DNA from 4 places in the Edwardsiella tarda ATCC 15947 genome. Region 1 is predicted to be linked to each of the others. Evidence: predicted binding sites of a transcription regulator. Region 1 holds the regulator's gene; each other region holds the start of a gene.

Region 1 (4,422 bases):
TCCCAAGCGGGATACCTGGTTGTTGGATAACCAGCGGCGCCTGGTGGCGCCGGATTGGCCGTGCGCCATCGACTGTCTGGAGGCCGGGTTATGTGTCGGCCTGATGCCGGCACATGCCGCCGATCCCTTGATCGCCGCCGGGCGTCTGCACGCCTTGCGTTTGAGTCAATCCTTTCCCGATAGCGCGTGCTGCGTGACCTGGCAAGACCACAGTCGTTCGCCGGCGCTCGACTGGTTACTCGATTACCTCGGCGATACGCGCACCATGAATCAGGAGTGGCTCATGCCACAGCCAGTGTGATGATCCGTCCCGCGCGGGGGACATCGGCCGCATCGTGTGTGACCAGGATGGTGGGGATGGCGCGCTGGGCGATCTGCTGATAGATCCAGTGGCGGAAGCGCCGGCGCAATGGCGTGTCCAGGCGAGAGAAGGGTTCATCGAGCAGTAGCGCCTGTGGGGCGGCGAGCAGCGTGCGCAGCACGCTGATGCGAGCCCGTTGCCCGCCGGAGAGGGTTGCCGGATAAACGGCGGCCATCTCCGCCATCTCCGCTTGGCATAACGCCTGAGCGACGGCATCCGGTGCCGCCTGCGGGGAGAGAGCGAAGCGGAGATTCTGCTCGACCGTGAGGTGAGGGAAGAGCAGATCGTCCTGGAACAACAGCCCGATCCCCCTACGCCAAGGGGGCGTTTGGCTGAGTTCGCGCTGACCCAGCCACAGTGCGCCTTCGGCACGCAGTGGCGGGGGGAGCTGGCCCGCGATCCCGGCTAAGAGCGTCGATTTACCGCAGCCGCTCGGCCCCATCAGCGTGAGGATCTCTCCGGGTGCTACCGTCAGGGAGAGTGCGGGCAGCAGTGGCTTATGTGACAACGTCACGCAGAAGTTTTCGAGTTTAAGGGAAGTCATGACGAGAAGATCCTCGCACGCCACGCAACGGCAGCCAGAGCGCTAACAGGAAGGCGGGTAACGGCAGCAGCGTTTGCCACAGGGCGCCGATGGCCGCCAGACGGCGATCGATGCCACTGGCGTAGGCGACGGTTTCGGTGGCCAGGGTGGGCAAGCGCCCGGCGCCCAGCCCTAGGGTTGGGAGATACAGGCCGACGCTGACCGCCACACCAAAGGCGAGGGCGAGCAGGAGTGCCGGCATGAGTTGCGGCAGCTTGACGCGGTAGAAGGCCCGCCAGGGTGTCTGCCCCAACGCCAGCGCGACGCGTATCTGGCGCTGATCGAAACGCAGCCAGGGGCCGGAGAGCGTCAACAGGTAATAGGGGGTGACGAACAGCAGTTGACCATAGATCACCACTGGATAGCGACCCAGCCAGTGATAATGGGCGGCGAAGAGCTGTAGGCCGAAGATCAGCCCCATTTGCGGTAGCAGTAGGGGTAAGAGCAGCCAGGCTCCGGGTTGGCGTCGACGCGCGGCATACCACTCCAGGGTGCCCAGCGCCAAGGGCAACGCCAACAGATTGACCGCCAGGGCGATCCATAGGGTGTGCCACAGTGGGCCGCTCCAGTCATTGAAGCTGTACAGCCAACTGTCATAGCGCCACTGTTGCGGCCAGCGCAAGGGAAACGGCCAACGCTGTGCCAGGGAGATCAGCAGTAACATCAGGTAGACGCTTGCCGTGAGGCCTAAGGCGATGGGCCAATAGAGTGCGATTCGTCCTCTCATCTGCCGCTGATGGCGGCGTGGCGGCCGGCGGCAATAGTGGATCCAGACGCGTTCGATAGCGAACCAGATCAGCAGCGCCAGGGCGTTGAGTAACAGCAACACCAGCGCACCGAGCGCCGCCAGCGCGCCCTGCTCACCGTCGCTGATCCATTGCCATAAGAGTTGCGCAAACAGATAGGGACGTTGCGGGCCAAGCAACAGGGCCAGATCCAGCGCCGAGAGCGAGAAGGCCAGCACGCAGAACATCGGCAGGCGTAAGCCGGGCAATAACTGCGGCACCACGATACGCCACCATCCCTGGCTCGGTGGATAGCCGAGCGCGGTGGCGGCACTAAGTTGTTGCGCCGCCGCGCAGCGTTCGGCCTGAGCCAGCACCAGCAGATAGAAGAAGGGGGTCTCCTTGAGCAGGAGCAGCAGCATCAGGCTCAGGGCATAGGGATCGTTGGGCAGCGGCAAATCGGGGGGGTGCTGCCAGCCGAACAGTGGTGCCAACAGGCGCCACACGAGGCCGGTGGGAGCCACGAGCATCAATAGGCCGGTGGCCAGGGCGATATGGGGGGCGGCGAGTAGTAGGGCCGGCGTCAGGCGATGGCGGCGCCGCTGTTGTAGCGTCCGCCCGGCCAGCGCTAACCCGAGCGTTAGCGCCCCCAATGAGGCGCCGAGGCTACTGAGCAGCGAGAGCAGTAGACTGCCGCCCAGTGCGGGCCAGTGCAGCAGTTGTTGCCAGGTGCTCGCGAGATCCCCCTGTTGCAGCGGCAGCAGGGTGGCGGGCAGCATCGCCGCCAGCGGCAATAACCCAGCTAGCAGTACCAGTAGCGGGAAGATCGCCAGCCGTGACACGCTTAGCGACGGTAATCGATGAACGGCCCATCGGCGACGGAGCGTCGCTCGACCAGTTTGGGATGCACCTCGATGGTCTTGGCGTCTTCACGCTTACTGGTGATGCGATCGAGCAGCATGTCAAACGCCATGGCGCCGAGACGCTCCTTCGGCTGGTGAATGGTGGTCAACGCCGGGGTAAAGTAGCGCGCGTTGCGCACGTTATCGTAGCCGATGACGGAAATATCTTGCGGCACGCGCAAGCCCATCTCATCTGCCGCACAGATGGCCCCCATCGCCATGATATCCCCGCCGACGAACACGGCGGTCGGGCGCTGTTTCTGAGCCAGGATGTTTTGCATCGCTGCGTAACCGGACTCCGGCTCGAAATCACCCTCGACGAGCCACTCGGGTTGCGGAGTAATGTTAGCCTCTTGCAGCGCCTTGATGAAGCCACGCAGACGGCCGCCGCCGGTGTTGCGCGATCCCGGGCCGGTGATGGCGCCAATATCGCGATGGCCGCGTTCGATCAGGTAGCGGCCAGCCAGATAGCCACCCTCGAAGGCGTTGTCCTGGATCGCATCGGTGAAGTCGCTACGCCGTGTACCCCAGTCCATGACCACCATCGGGATATGGCGGTAATCCTCCAGGATCTCCAGCAGATTCTCGGGGTACTCGGAGCACATGACCAGCAGACCATCGACGCGTTTCTGCGCCAACATGGCCAAATAGGCCTTTTGCTTCTCCAGATTGTTGTGGGAGTTGCACAGGATCAGGGTATAGCCCTGGCTGTAACAGCTGTTCTCGACCGACTCGATGACCTCGGCGAAGTAAGGCGCCTCGCTGGAGGTCGCCAACAGGCCGATGGACTTGGTATGGTTAACCTTCAGACTACGGGCAACGGCGCTGGGCGAGTAGTGTAGCTCTTTGATGGCCTCCCACACGGCGGCTTTGGTTTCGTCGGCGACAAAGCGAGTTTTATTGATGACGTGAGACACCGTGGTGGTCGACACGCCTGCGCGTTTTGCCACATCTTTAATCGTTGCCATGAAACAAATGACTCCTAGGCGTACGCGGTGCGTCGCCGGTTTGTTAATCGTTTGCCTGCGTGTAACGACGCCCGCGCAAATCTCGGTAGTACAGCATCGCTGCGGTTGCGCAAATAGGGTGACGTGTGTCGTTTCTTGTTTAAAATTATAACGTCGCCACGCGGCAGTAAACCGCAAATTCTGGCTGATCTTACGCAAAAGGGGAAGCACTAATTAGCGATTTGCGCAGGATGTAATCATAAGATTTTCTGCGTGTTTTAATGAGTGATTTATGTAAAAATGATTTAACACAGATTTAGCGTGTTTGCTTTATGGGCAAAAATTGATATAGAACGTAAAACAAGAGGTGTCAAAATGGAAAGCGATCTGAAATATTCCTTGGTGACCACGGTGGTAGCCCTGTCGCTGATCGTCGTCGCAGGCCTGATTGTCGCACTACATTGAGAGTGAGCCAAGGCGGCGGGGACAGAGCCGGAGGCAAAGAGAAAAGGCGCTCAAAGAGCGCCTTTTTTATCACCGGATGATCGGGATCAGGCCAGGTTCTGCGCGACGAATTCCCAGTTAACCAGCGCCCAGAAGTTTTCCAGGTATTTCGGACGGGCGTTACGATAGTCGATGTAGTAGGCGTGTTCCCATACGTCGACGGTCAGCAGCGGCTTGTCTTCACCCGTCAGCGGGGTGGCGGCATTAGAGGTGTTGACGATGGCCAGGCTGCCATCCGCCTTTTTCACCAGCCAGGTCCAGCCGGAGCCGAAGTTGGCGACGGCAGACTTGGTCAGCGCTTCCTGGAAGGCGGCGAAGGAGCCAAAGGCCGCGTTGATCGCGTCGGCCAACGCGCCGGTCGGCTCGCCACCGCCGTTCGGAGAGAGGCAGTGCCAGTAGA
Region 2 (4,422 bases), 530 kb from region 1:
CGCCGTTAACACCATTACCGGACAACAGGCCGGCGGTCGCCCCCAGTAACGCCCCTTTAGTGGTGCGGCTCGGGCCGGCTAACGAAGCCGTTGAAAAAGTCAGCAATGACACCGTAGTCACTGCAATCAGCGTTTTCCTTAGCGCTGACGGGAATTTCCCTGACGCGTCAAACATATCAACCTCCCTTGATGATCGTGACGTTTGCCATTGAGCGCATGATAACACGAACAATCCTAGCCTTGGGGTCTGATACCGGATATTCGTCTAAATAAAGTACAATTTGGCAGGTAATAGCGGGAATTTAGGATTATTACCTAAAGGCGTGCGACCCAAGAAAAGGAGGGGGCGTCGCGAGAAGAAAGGCGCTTATCCGGCGTAAGCCAAGGCATCGCAGGCGGCGACCAGGGGCGCATGATGCAGCGGCAGCAGGCGATCGTGCATCACCTTAATCGCTTCGCCTAATCGCTGTGTCTTCCCTGCCAACACCAGCTGTGGTTGCGCCAGCAAACATAGGCTAGCGTGCTCACCCGGCTCGACCACTAACAAACGCCCCCAGCCACTCCCATCCTGTAGTTGCACGGCGACCAGTTCACCGAGCGATGGAACATAACGCCCCGACTGGCAAGTAAAGTGCCAGCTCTTCGGCATCAACGGCTTGAGAAAACGTTGCGCGACCAGGGCGTTGAGCACCAGTTCGGTATGCAGTGACGCCTCCAGCTCACACGCCTGACAACGCTCCAGGAAGTGATAATAATTAGCGACATCATCGAGACAAAAGGTGCTGACATCGAACGCATCCGGCGTCAACATCTTGGCAGGAAAACGGGAGCGAAAAACCATGCCATTCGCCAAATCCAGCATCAGACGATCGTGTTGTTGATCAAAGAACCAACGCCAGCGATCCCCGGGCTTTATATTCATGTGTTACTCCCCCTGACCATAAACTCCCTGGCAACATAACGATCCTGGCGAACGATGTCACGTTACCGTCAGCCATCGACTCAACGCCTGCATAAATAAACAACGGATTGTTTGAAATATAGACTAGCCCGCGACAGAAATAAAGTCCCGGGCTAAATAGGGAGGGATAAAGCGTTAGATGTAGTTAACGATCTCTTTAACGAGACCCGGCCCTTTGAAGATGAATCCGGAATAAATCTGCACCAGCGAAGCACCCGCTTGCATTTTTTCCCGCGCGGCAATGACCGAATCAATACCACCAACACCGATAATCGGCAGGCGACCCTGTAATTCGGCGGAGAGCAGGCGAATAATTTCGGTGCTCTTTAATTGCAAGGGACGACCACTCAGTCCCCCGCTTTGAGCGCAATGATTGAGACCGGCGACCAGCGAGCGATCCAGCGTCGTGTTGGTCGCGATCACCCCATCGATACCGTGACGTACCAGGCTATCGGCCACCTGCACCAACTCTTCATGACTAAGATCGGGCGCGATTTTTACCGCCAGTGGGACATACTTGGCATGCTTCTGCTGTAATTCTGCCTGCTTATTTTTAATCGCGGCCAGCAAATCATCCAAGGCTTCACCATATTGCAGGGTACGCAACCCCGGCGTATTCGGTGAGGAAATATTGACCGCGATATAACCGGCATAGGAATACACCTTATCCATACAGATCAGATAATCATCCTTACCCTGCTCTACCGGTGTATCTTTATTCTTACCGATATTAATGCCGAGCACGCCACCGAAATGGGACTTTTTGACGTTCTCGACCAAATTATCGACGCCCAGGTTGTTAAAACCCATGCGGTTAATTAACCCTTCTGCCTCGACGATACGGAATAGACGCGGCTTCTCGTTACCTGGTTGCGGACGCGGCGTGACGGTCCCCACCTCGATGGATCCGAACCCCATGGCGCCCAACGCATCGATGCATTCGCCATCCTTGTCCAACCCTGCGGCCAATCCGAGCGGATTCTTGAAGGACAATCCCATGCAGCTGACCGGTTTACTCGGCACGGACTGGCGCACCAAGCCGAGGAGCGGCGTACCACTGATACGATGCAGTTGCTTAAAGGTAAACTCGTGCGCACGTTCCGGATCGAGTTGAAAGAGTGCCTTCCTGATAAAAGGGTAGAACATGAGATCTCCTGATTCCCGTTGCCAAACGGGGCGCTATTATCGGGTAAGTCGCGACGAATTGGAATTGATTAAAGACAAAATAGGCCGACAAAGGCAAACGTTTTACCCCCCGCCCGATAGGGTTAGCACGCGGCTAATCGCCGCCTCGATCATTATCCTGATTACCATATTAACGGGAACGATATCAGGCGCCCTCACTTCGCGAGACAATTACACCGAGCGAAGTGACCACGGCCGCCGACCGCTCACCGACTTCTGTGTCACACCGTTAGTCATCAATCATGGAGAAGGCGTGGTTACCTGGGCGCTAACCTTAACGCCGCCCCGCCTCATGCCGTCACGAGACGACACGCCACAGAGCCCACCGGGCGTGTCACGCCATGGCTCAGCCTAGCCGAATCGTATGATTGGATAGGGGCCAGCGGCGCGCGCAGCGCCGGTGACGCGCTATGTCGGCAAGAATAGAAGGCAAGAATAGAAATAGCACAGAGCCCCCGAGGGGGGCCTGCGGCGCCGAGTCGCGGGCATGATGGCGAAAGTCCGACGTCTCCCTCACACCGTTCGATAGACGCTAATCTCGACCAGATTACCGTCCGGATCGCGCAGATATAGGCTATCGATCGGCCCGCAGGCGCCGGTACGCGGCACCACCCCCAACTCAATCGTCAACCCACGCGCCTCCAGCTCCCGCTTAATCTGCTGAATATCCCCCTGCGCCAACAGGCAAATGTCCAAGCTACCGTAGGTCACCTGACGCGCGGCCGGGGTAAACTCCGCCTTGCGGCGGTGAATATTGATCTTCTGATTACCGAAGGTCAGCGCTAGACGATCGTTGCGCCGCTCCAACGTCATGCCTAACCCATCGACATAGAAGGCCAGCGTCTGCTCGACATCCTCCACGGTGATCACCACGTGATCGATTCCTGTAATTACCATTCCTCACCTCCTGATAAAACACGCTAGGCCGGGCCACGCCACCCCGCCCGGGGCGCAGGCAAAAAAATACCGGCCCAGAGAGCCGGTAGAGATAGGGCAGTCATCCCACGATCAGGACTCCAACGCCCGGGTGATCTTCTCATACAGATCGCCAGAGAGGTTATCCAATGCCAACAACGTCTCCAACTGTTTACGCATCAGCGCTTGGCGCCCCTCGTCGTAACGTTTCAAACGGATCAACGGATCCACCATGCGAGCGGCGACCTGTGGGTTACGGCGATTCAAGTCACTCAAGATCGCCGTCAGGAAGGCATAACCGGAGCCGTCGGGAGCGTGGAAGGCACGCGGGTTCAACTGGGCAAAGGCACCGACCAGCGCACGCGTCCGGTTCGGGTTGCTTAAGGTAAAGGCGCGGTGGTGTAACAACTGACGCACACGATCCAGAACGTCATCATCCGGGGCGGTCGCCTGCAGGGTAAACCACTTGTCCATCACCAACCCATCCTGATGCCAGCGCTGATCGAACTCATCCATCAACGCAGTACGGCACGGCAATTGTGCCGCCATCGCCGCCGACAGCGCGCCGAGCGCATCGGTCATGTTGTCGGCCTGGTGATACTGCGCGCTGACCAAGGCATCCGCCTGCGCCACATCGGGCCCGAAGGCCAAATAACGCAGGCAGACATTGCGCAGCGCGCGCTTGGCGATATCGCCATGCTCGATACGGTAGAGCGACGTCGCGTTCTGATGGTAGGCCGCCAACCACTCCCCGGCCAACTGTTGCGCCAGCAGACGGGTCATCGCCTGATGGACCTGAGCGATGGCCTCGGGGTCGATCAGGCTGAACAGCTCGGCCATCTCCACCTCGGAGGGTAACGTCAGGATCTGGGCGCGTAACGCCGGATCGCGCTGCTCGTCGCGTAACACGTTGCCGAAGGCCGTCACCACATGCTCGGGCAACGACAATGGCTGTCCCTGCTGGCTACGGGAGACATTCAGACGCACATACTTGGCCAACAGCATCTGTGCCGCATCCCAACGCGCGAAGTCGTTGCGGGCATGCTGCATCAGGAACGTCAGCTGCTGATCGCTGTAGGGATATTCCAGACGTACCGGCGCGGAGAACTCACGCAGTAGCGACGGTGTCGGCGCCTGCGGCACATTATCAAAGGCAAAACTCTGCTCCGACTCGGTCACGCTCAAGACGTTGCCGACCGCCTGCCCATCCATCACCAAGGGGATCACCTGGCCATCGGCATCGTACAGTTCGATATCCAGCGGGATGTGCAGCGGTTGCTTATCGGCCTGATCGGCCGTCGCCGGTGTGCTCTGGGTGACATACAGGCGATACTGGCGCCGTTCGGCGTCGTATTCGTCGC
Region 3 (4,422 bases), 1.6 Mb from region 1:
TTAATCCCGGCAATTTTGGCGGAGTAGACGCGACTCATCTGCCCGGCACCGATGCCAACGGTCATGTTATCTCGTGCATAGACGATGGCGTTGGACTTAACAAACTTGGCGACTTTCCAGCAGAATAAGGCATCGCGCAGCTCCTGCTCGCTGGGCTGGCGTGTGGTGACCACGTGTAGATCGTCAGCGCCGACCATCCCCAGATCGCGCTCTTGAACCAGCAGCCCACCGTTGACGCGTTTGAAGTCGAGTCCCGGACAGGCCTCACCCCATTCACTGCAGGCGAGCACACGAACGTTCTGCTTGGCGCTGAGCACATCCAAGGCTTCATCGCTGATACGAGGGGCGATGATCACCTCGACGAATTGGCGGGCGATGATGGCTTGCGCCGTCTTGGCATCCAGAGGACGGTTGAAGGCGATGATACCGCCAAAGGCGGAGGTCGGGTCAGTCTGGTAGGCGCGCTCATAGGCCTGGAGTAGATCACTAGCGATAGCGACGCCACAGGGGTTGGCATGTTTCACGATGACACAGGCTGGCTCGGCAAAACTTTTAACACACTCCAGCGCGGCATCGGTATCGGCGATGTTGTTATAGGAGAGCGCCTTGCCCTGCAACTGCTGCGCGGTGGCGATGCTGGCCTCACGTACCGGCTCTTCGACATAGAAGGCGGCCTGCTGGTGGCCATTTTCGCCATAACGCATATCCTGCTTTTTCACCAGATTCAGATTCAGGGTGCGAGGGAAGCGTCCGCTGGGATTACTGGTGTCGCCATGGTAAGGGGCGACCAGCGTGCCGAAATAGTTGGCAATCATGCTGTCGTAGGCGGCGGTATGCTCAAAGGCTTTGATCGCCAGATCGAAGCGTGTCGCCTGACTTAACGAGCCATGGTTAGCATCCATTTCGGCAATGACCCGATCGAAGTCGTGGTTATTAACTATGATGGCGACGTCATTATGGTTTTTCGCGGCCGAGCGCACCATGGTCGGTCCGCCGATATCAATATTTTCTACCGCTGCTTCCAGAGTACAGTCGGGACGGGCAACGGTCTGGGCAAAGGGATAGAGGTTAACCACCACCATATCGATGGGTTTGATCTCATGCTGCTGCATGATATCGCTGTCACGGTCACGGCGACCCAGGATCCCACCATGAATCTTGGGATGGAGGGTTTTAACGCGTCCATCCATCATCTCTGGGAAACCGGTATAATCGGAGACTTCAATGACGGGCAGGCCAGCCTCTGATAATAGACGGGCGGTGCCGCCCGTTGAGAGCAGCTCGATGCCGCGTTGGTGTAACGCACGGGCGAACTCAACGATACCAGTTTTATCGGAGACACTCAGTAGTGCGCGGCGAACAGGACGACTGTGTTGCATGGTGGTTATATCCTTCGGCAATGGATCGCAGTAACCCTATTTATATACCTATTAGGCGTCGTTGCGAATGAAGCGGAATTATAGCGCGCGATGATTCTAACGAAAACGTTTGCGTAAAGCTCGTCAAATTTTTGCCGCCACAGAGTTTGTGGATAACTCTGTGTGTAATCAGGTATAAGCAGTTCAATTGCTGTGTAATGCGTCAAACGATACTTTTGTCGTAAAATAGCGGTTGCACGCTGCGAATTGGGCCCTATAATGCGCCTCCATCGACACGGCACTTGTGAACAACATCACAAGATGAGCCGGGGAGAGTGAAGTGAAAAACGAGAAATTAATCGTTGACACTCACCGAGGAAAGCGTAACATACGCTGCCTCGACTTAGTGAAGCAAAGCTCCTAAGTCATTGCTCTTTAACAAATTATCAGACAATCTGTGTGGGCACTCGCAAGATTCGTATTAAGCATTCCTCGGAATGCCAAAATATTTAAAGTCTTGAAGAGTGACAGCAGTTAATTCATTACGAATAAACAGTTTAATTTCTTTGAGCATCAAGCTTTTAATTGAAGAGTTTGATCATGGCTCAGATTGAACGCTGGCGGCAGGCTTAACACATGCAAGTCGAGCGGTAGCAGGGAGAAAGCTTGCTTTCTCCGCTGACGAGCGGCGGACGGGTGAGTAATGTCTGGGGATCTGCCTGATGGAGGGGGATAACTACTGGAAACGGTAGCTAATACCGCATAACGTCGCAAGACCAAAGTGGGGGACCTTCGGGCCTCATGCCATCAGATGAACCCAGATGGGATTAGCTAGTAGGTGAGGTAATGGCTCACCTAGGCGACGATCCCTAGCTGGTCTGAGAGGATGACCAGCCACACTGGAACTGAGACACGGTCCAGACTCCTACGGGAGGCAGCAGTGGGGAATATTGCACAATGGGCGCAAGCCTGATGCAGCCATGCCGCGTGTATGAAGAAGGCCTTCGGGTTGTAAAGTACTTTCAGTAGGGAGGAAGGTGTGCGTGTTAATAGCACGTGCAATTGACGTTACCTACAGAAGAAGCACCGGCTAACTCCGTGCCAGCAGCCGCGGTAATACGGAGGGTGCAAGCGTTAATCGGAATTACTGGGCGTAAAGCGCACGCAGGCGGTTTGTTAAGTTGGATGTGAAATCCCCGGGCTTAACCTGGGAACTGCATCCAAGACTGGCAAGCTAGAGTCTCGTAGAGGGAGGTAGAATTCCAGGTGTAGCGGTGAAATGCGTAGAGATCTGGAGGAATACCGGTGGCGAAGGCGGCCTCCTGGACGAAGACTGACGCTCAGGTGCGAAAGCGTGGGGAGCAAACAGGATTAGATACCCTGGTAGTCCACGCTGTAAACGATGTCGATTTGGAGGTTGTGCCCTTGAGGCGTGGCTTCCGAAGCTAACGCGTTAAATCGACCGCCTGGGGAGTACGGCCGCAAGGTTAAAACTCAAATGAATTGACGGGGGCCCGCACAAGCGGTGGAGCATGTGGTTTAATTCGATGCAACGCGAAGAACCTTACCTACTCTTGACATCCAGCGAATCCTGTAGAGATACGGGAGTGCCTTCGGGAACGCTGAGACAGGTGCTGCATGGCTGTCGTCAGCTCGTGTTGTGAAATGTTGGGTTAAGTCCCGCAACGAGCGCAACCCTTATCCTTTGTTGCCAGCGGTTCGGCCGGGAACTCAAAGGAGACTGCCAGTGATAAACTGGAGGAAGGTGGGGATGACGTCAAGTCATCATGGCCCTTACGAGTAGGGCTACACACGTGCTACAATGGCGTATACAAAGAGAAGCGACCTCGCGAGAGCAAGCGGACCTCATAAAGTACGTCGTAGTCCGGATTGGAGTCTGCAACTCGACTCCATGAAGTCGGAATCGCTAGTAATCGTGGATCAGAATGCCACGGTGAATACGTTCCCGGGCCTTGTACACACCGCCCGTCACACCATGGGAGTGGGTTGCAAAAGAAGTAGGTAGCTTAACCTTCGGGAGGGCGCTTACCACTTTGTGATTCATGACTGGGGTGAAGTCGTAACAAGGTAACCGTAGGGGAACCTGCGGTTGGATCACCTCCTTACCTGAAGATACGAAATATTGTGTAGTGCTCACACAGATTGTCTGATAGATGTTCGAGCAAAGCGTCTGCGAAGTCGACCCAGTGTCCCCTTCGTCTAGAGGCCTAGGACACCGCCCTTTCACGGCGGTAACAGGGGTTCGAATCCCCTAGGGGACGCCATTTGCGGTATCGGGTGAAAGACGGTGCCAACAATATTGCAAAACGGACTTACGAGTCATGTTTGCAATATTTTGCTCTTTAACAATCTGGAACAAGCTGAAAATTCGAAAACAATCGAATTGCTTTTAACAAGTGATTCGAGAGTCTCTCAAATGCTTGCAGCACGAAGTGAAACACCTTCGGGTTGTGAGGTTAAGTGACTAAGCGTACACGGTGGATGCCTAGGCAGTCAGAGGCGATGAAGGACGTGCTAATCTGCGATAAGCGTCGGTGAGCTGATATGAAGCATTATTAGCCGGCGATGTCCGAATGGGGAAACCCAGTGCAATCCGTTGCACTATCGTTAAGTGAATACATAGCTTAACGAGGCGAACCAGGGGAACTGAAACATCTAAGTACCCTGAGGAAAAGAAATCAACCGAGATTCCCCCAGTAGCGGCGAGCGAACGGGGAAGAGCCCAGAACCTGAATCAGTTTGTGCATTAGTGGAAGCGTCTGGAAAGTCGCGCGATACCGGGTGATAGCCCCGTACACGAAGGTGCACAGCTGTGAGTTCGATGAGTAGGGCGGGACACGTGTTATCCTGTCTGAATATGGGGGGACCATCCTCCAAGGCTAAATACTCCTGACTGACCGATAGTGAACCAGTACCGTGAGGGAAAGGCGAAAAGAACCCCGGCGAGGGGAGTGAAATAGAACCTGAAACCGTGTACGTACAAGCAGTGGGAGCATCCTTCGGGGTGTGACTGCGTACCTTTTGTATAATGGGTCAGCGACTT
Region 4 (4,422 bases), 540 kb from region 1:
TTAAGGAGCACTTCTCATGTCGACACTCTATTCGCGCCTGGCGCACCAACAGGCGCTCGCCGCCACGCTTTGTCGTCTGGCTATCGCCTTAGTCTTTCTCTGGATCGGTCTGTTGAAGTTTATCCCCTATGAGGCCGACAGCATCGTCCCCTTTGTCGCCAATAGCCCGTTCATGTCCTTCTTCTATAACGATCCTACTCACTATGCCTCGTTTATGAATCACGAAGGTGAGCTGATCGAGGCGAACCGTGCCTGGCATCAGGCCAACAATACCTACGGCTACTCCAGCGGATTGGGGGTGATCGAGGTACTGTTTAGCCTATTGATCCTGGCGCACTATATTTCGCCCCGCATCGGCTTCTGGGGGGCGACGCTCGCCTTCCTGACCCCCTTCGTCACCCTGACGTTCTTGATCTTTACCCCGGAAACCTGGGTGCATGGCGCCGACGCGCATACCGGCTTCCCCTATCTCTCTGGTGCCGGACGACTGGTGCTGAAGGATGTGATCATGCTGGCTGCGGCCTTTGTGGCCATGGTGCATTCGGCCCACTGCATCGTCGCATCCTCCCGAACACGCCAGGCGCACCTGCGCGCTTCGGCATGAGGTAACGCCCCAACGGCGGGGCAAGTGAGTTCATTATGGCTTATCACAACAAGGAAATCGTATGAATCAGAAGACAGCAGCGCAGTCGGAACAGCCTATCACACGGCGTGCCGCGATGGGGAAAGGGGTGAGGTTGGCGGTCGCCGGAGTGGGACTCGCGGCCGTGGGATCGACGATGGCGCAAGCCGCCAGCGGTGCTAAGCGCCAGGCCGATCCCTATGCGGAGCCGAAGGCATATGGCTTGCCGCGTCCGGGGGTCAACCTACAGAAATCCCAGGTGGCGCTGGTGGTCGTCGATCCTCAGGTCGATTTCCTGAGCCCTCAGGGCGTCGGCTGGGCCGTGTTGCAGGAGAGTGTGACGGAGAATAATACCGTCGCGCATCTGGAGGCGCTGTTTCGCCAGGCTAAGCGCCAGGGGATCGTGGTGGCCGTCTCCCCCCACTACTACTATCCCTACGATCATCAGTGGTTGTTTGGCGGGCCGGGCGAGCACTTTATGCATAATACTCATATGTTCGACCGTAAGGGGCCGTTGACGCTGGAGGGATTCAACGACTCGGGGGCCGATTTCATGCCGCAATTTAAGCCCTATATCCTGGATGGTGAGACCATCATCGCCTCGCCGCACAAGATCTTCGGTCCGGAGAGTAACGATCTGGTGCTTCAGTTACGCAAGCGCGGGATCTCGCAGATCCTGCTGGCAGGGATGGCGGCTAACTTGTGTATCGAATCGCATCTGCGTGAGTTGGTGGAGCAGGGGTTCGAGGTGGTGGTGGTGAAAGATGCGACCGCCGGGCCGCGCGCCCCGGAGGGGGACGGCTATCAGGCGGCCTTGATTAACTACCGTTTCATCGCCAACGATCTGTGGACGACGGCGGAAACGCTCCAACGTATGGCGGCCCTGGGGTAATGACGCCCGGCGAGGCCGTTAAACCACCGGAATAAAAAACGGCGGGCCGCCCGTGGGCTCCCGCCGTATGTGGCATCGCCGCGCTTACTTCAATACGGCGACGATAGCCTCGCACAGCGGTGCCATGTTGTCTGGCGTCATGCCTGCGACGTTGACGCGGCCAGAGTTGACGGCGTAAACCGCGAACTCCTCGCGTAGGCGACCGACTTGCTCTTTGCTCAAGCCGCTGAAGGAGAACATGCCATTCTGCTGGGTGATAAAGCTAAAGTCCTGCTCGGCCCCCTTCTCTTGCAGGGTATTCACGAACAGTTGGCGCATGCGCTGGATGCGTTGGCGCATGTCGGTCAGCTCTTGTTCCCACATGGTGCGTAGCGCGTCGTTGCCTAGGATGGTGGCAACGATGGCGCCACCGTGTGCCGGAGGGTTGGAGTAGTTGGCCCGGATCACCGCCTTGATCTGGCTGAAGGCATTGGCGGCGCTGCCGCTGTCGGCGGCGATCAGGGTACAGGCCCCGACACGTTCGTTGTACAGGCCGAAGTTCTTCGAATAGGAGCTGCAGACGATCAGCTCATCGTGGCGTGCCGCAAAGATACGCAGCCCCAGGGCATCCTCTTCCAGGCCGTTAGCGAAACCTTGGTAGGCGAAGTCGAACAGCGGCAACCAACCGTTGCAGCGTGACTGCTCGGCCAGCATCTCCCACTGCTCGGCGGTCGGATCAATGCCGGTGGGATTATGGCAGCAGCCATGGAACAGAGCCACATCGCCAGGCTGCGCCTGAGACAGGCTCTCTTGCAGTGCGGCGAAGTCCAGACAATGGTTGGCGGCGTCGTAATAGGCATACTCGCACACCTCGAGTCCGGCGGCGGCGAAGACACTCTTATGGTTCGGCCAGCTGGGATTGCTGACCCAGACACGCTTGGCTGGCGTTTTCTTGGCGAGAAAGTCGGCGGCGACACGCAGCGCGCCGGTACCGCCAGGCGTCTGGGCGGCGTGCGCCCGGTTAGCTAAGAGAATCGGGTTCTCCTGACCTAACAACAGCTCCAGCGTCCGCTGACCGAAGGCGGCGATGCCATCGATGCTCAGGTAGTTTTTGCTGGTTTCATGCTCCAGTAGGTATTGCTCAGCCTTTTTCACGCTGGTCAGTACCGGGGTATTGCCACTTTCGTCTTTGTAGACGCCGATGCCCAGGTTGATTTTGTGCGGGCGCGCATCGGCGCGAAACAGGTCGGCCAGCCCCAGGATTGGATCGGCGGGTGCAGCAGGGATGTTTTCAAACATGCGAGAGCTTCCATGTGTCCAGTTAAGCCAGTGAAGCGACAGATTACCGCTATGGACAATCCTTGCCAACCGTTTGGCTGAAAAAGACGATAAAGTGGCGAGTAAGGGGCAGATGGCGGAATTAATGCTGTAAAAACAATTGGCAACGGCGGAGATTCGCAGAGATGTCACCATAAAAAAGCAGGGCCGAAGCCCTGCTCTTGATGCTCTTACACAGCCTGAGGCTGCGTCGAGATTAGAACTGGTAGATCATACCAACGCCAACGATGTTGTCGGTGCTGATACCGTTGTCTTTGTAGAACGCGTCGTTGCCATCCAGCAGGTTGATCTTGTAGTCAACGTAGGCGGACATGTTCTTGTTGAAGTAGTAGTAGGAACCCAGATCCAGGTATTTAACCAGATCTTTGTCTACGTTAGCGGCAGTACCCAGCTGCTTGCCCTTAGACTGCAGGTAGGCGATGGACGGACGCAGGCCGAAGTCGAACTGGTACTGAGCCACAGCTTCGAAGTTCTGGGTCTTGTTAGCGATACCGCCGTTACCATACGGGGTCATGTTCAGGGTTTCGGCGTACATGGCGGCTACGTAGACGTTGTTGGCGTCATACTTCAGACCAGTGGTCCAGGCCTGAGCCTTATCACCAGTAGCTACACCGCTAGTGTTAGGCTTGAGATATCCACGTTTCTGATCCAGGGTACGGTTAGAGGAGGAGAAGGCCGCCGCGGCGCTTACGCCCCAGCCCAGATCGTAGGAGGCAGACATACCGAAGCCGTCGCCATTCTGCTTGGACAGCTTGTCACGACCGTTGTTGCTCTCGTCGCTGTTGCCGTTTTTACCCTGATACTGCAGGGCGACGTTCAGGCCGTCAACCAGGCCGAAGAAGCCGTTGTTACGGTAGGTGGCCACGCCGTTGGTACGGCCGTTCATGAAGTTGTCGGTGTAGGTGTAGGAGTCACCACCGAAGACCGGCAGTACGTCGGTCCAAGCTTCGACGTCGTAGACTACGCCGTAGTTACGGCCGTAATCCAGGGAGCCGAACTCGCCATATTTCAGACCGGCGAAGCCCAGACGGGTCTTGTTGCCTTCCTGGCCGATAGCCGGGTTGCTGTCTTCGGAGTTGTTAGCCTGGAAGTTGTATTCCCACTGGCCGTAACCGGTCAGTTCGCTGTTGATCTGGGTTTCACCTTTGAAGCCAAAGCGGGCATAGGTAGCATCGCCGTCTTCAGACTTGTCAGAGCTGAATACGTGACGGGCGTCGACTTTACCGTACAGGCTAACTTTGTTGCCGTCTTTGTTGTACATCTCGGCCGCGTTGGCCGCGCCAGCAACCAGCAGAGCCGGGATTACCACTGCAAGAATATTGCGTTTCATCATTGTTACCCTCATTGGTTTTATTTTTTTGACACCTGCCACTGCCTAATTTGATCCCGTTGGGATTTTTTTAACCCTCAGCGGAACTAAGCTAGAGAGTATGGTGTCTTCCTGTGTCTGGATGGCAGTGTTCCATCCACACCGATGATAATCCATAGGCAAAATGATACAAATATCTTATAGCAGTAACATAATGAAATAATGTGTATCAAAATGTAAAAATTAGGGAACTTTGTGACAGAGGTCTAAGTTTAAAAAAGC

Evidence for each region. Region 1 encodes PurR, which represses purine synthesis genes. Its sites were predicted from a motif close to CANGCAAACGTTTGCNTG; they were not measured.
Region 2: the regulator PurR is predicted to act here: its motif matches at 2,198-2,215, upstream of pyrD (quinone-dependent dihydroorotate dehydrogenase).
Region 3: the regulator PurR is predicted to act here: its motif matches at 1,478-1,495, upstream of purH (bifunctional phosphoribosylaminoimidazolecarboxamide formyltransferase/IMP cyclohydrolase).
Region 4: the regulator PurR is predicted to act here: its motif matches at 2,855-2,872, upstream of DCL27_RS10635 (amino acid aminotransferase).

Annotation. Positions count from the first base shown of each region.
Region 1 is NZ_CP084506.1:1,747,539-1,751,960, forward strand. Features, by position in the region: gene punR (DNA-binding transcriptional activator PunR) at 1-301, shown strand, start outside; gene DCL27_RS08130 (ATP-binding cassette domain-containing protein) at 282-905, opposite strand; gene DCL27_RS08135 (ABC transporter permease family protein) at 892-2,511, opposite strand; gene purR (HTH-type transcriptional repressor PurR) at 2,514-3,539, opposite strand; gene cydH (cytochrome bd-I oxidase subunit CydH) at 3,894-3,983, shown strand; gene sodB (superoxide dismutase [Fe]) at 4,070-4,422, opposite strand, start outside.
Region 2 is NZ_CP084506.1:2,281,971-2,286,392, forward strand. Features, by position in the region: gene DCL27_RS10595 (glycine zipper family protein) at 1-175, opposite strand, end outside; gene DCL27_RS10600 (cell division protein ZapC) at 368-922, opposite strand; gene pyrD (quinone-dependent dihydroorotate dehydrogenase) at 1,097-2,107, opposite strand; gene DCL27_RS10610 (VOC family protein) at 2,660-3,043, opposite strand; gene pepN (aminopeptidase N) at 3,155-4,422, opposite strand, start outside.
Region 3 is NZ_CP084506.1:3,361,992-3,366,413, reverse strand. Features, by position in the region: gene purH (bifunctional phosphoribosylaminoimidazolecarboxamide formyltransferase/IMP cyclohydrolase) at 1-1,379, opposite strand, end outside; rRNA gene DCL27_RS15570 (16S ribosomal RNA) at 1,941-3,484, shown strand; tRNA gene DCL27_RS15565 (tRNA-Glu) at 3,568-3,643, shown strand; rRNA gene DCL27_RS15560 (23S ribosomal RNA) at 3,834-4,422, shown strand, end outside.
Region 4 is NZ_CP084506.1:2,291,026-2,295,447, reverse strand. Features, by position in the region: gene rclC (reactive chlorine resistance membrane protein RclC) at 17-604, shown strand; gene DCL27_RS10640 (cysteine hydrolase family protein) at 666-1,514, shown strand; gene DCL27_RS10635 (amino acid aminotransferase) at 1,599-2,792, opposite strand; gene ompC (porin OmpC) at 3,028-4,164, opposite strand.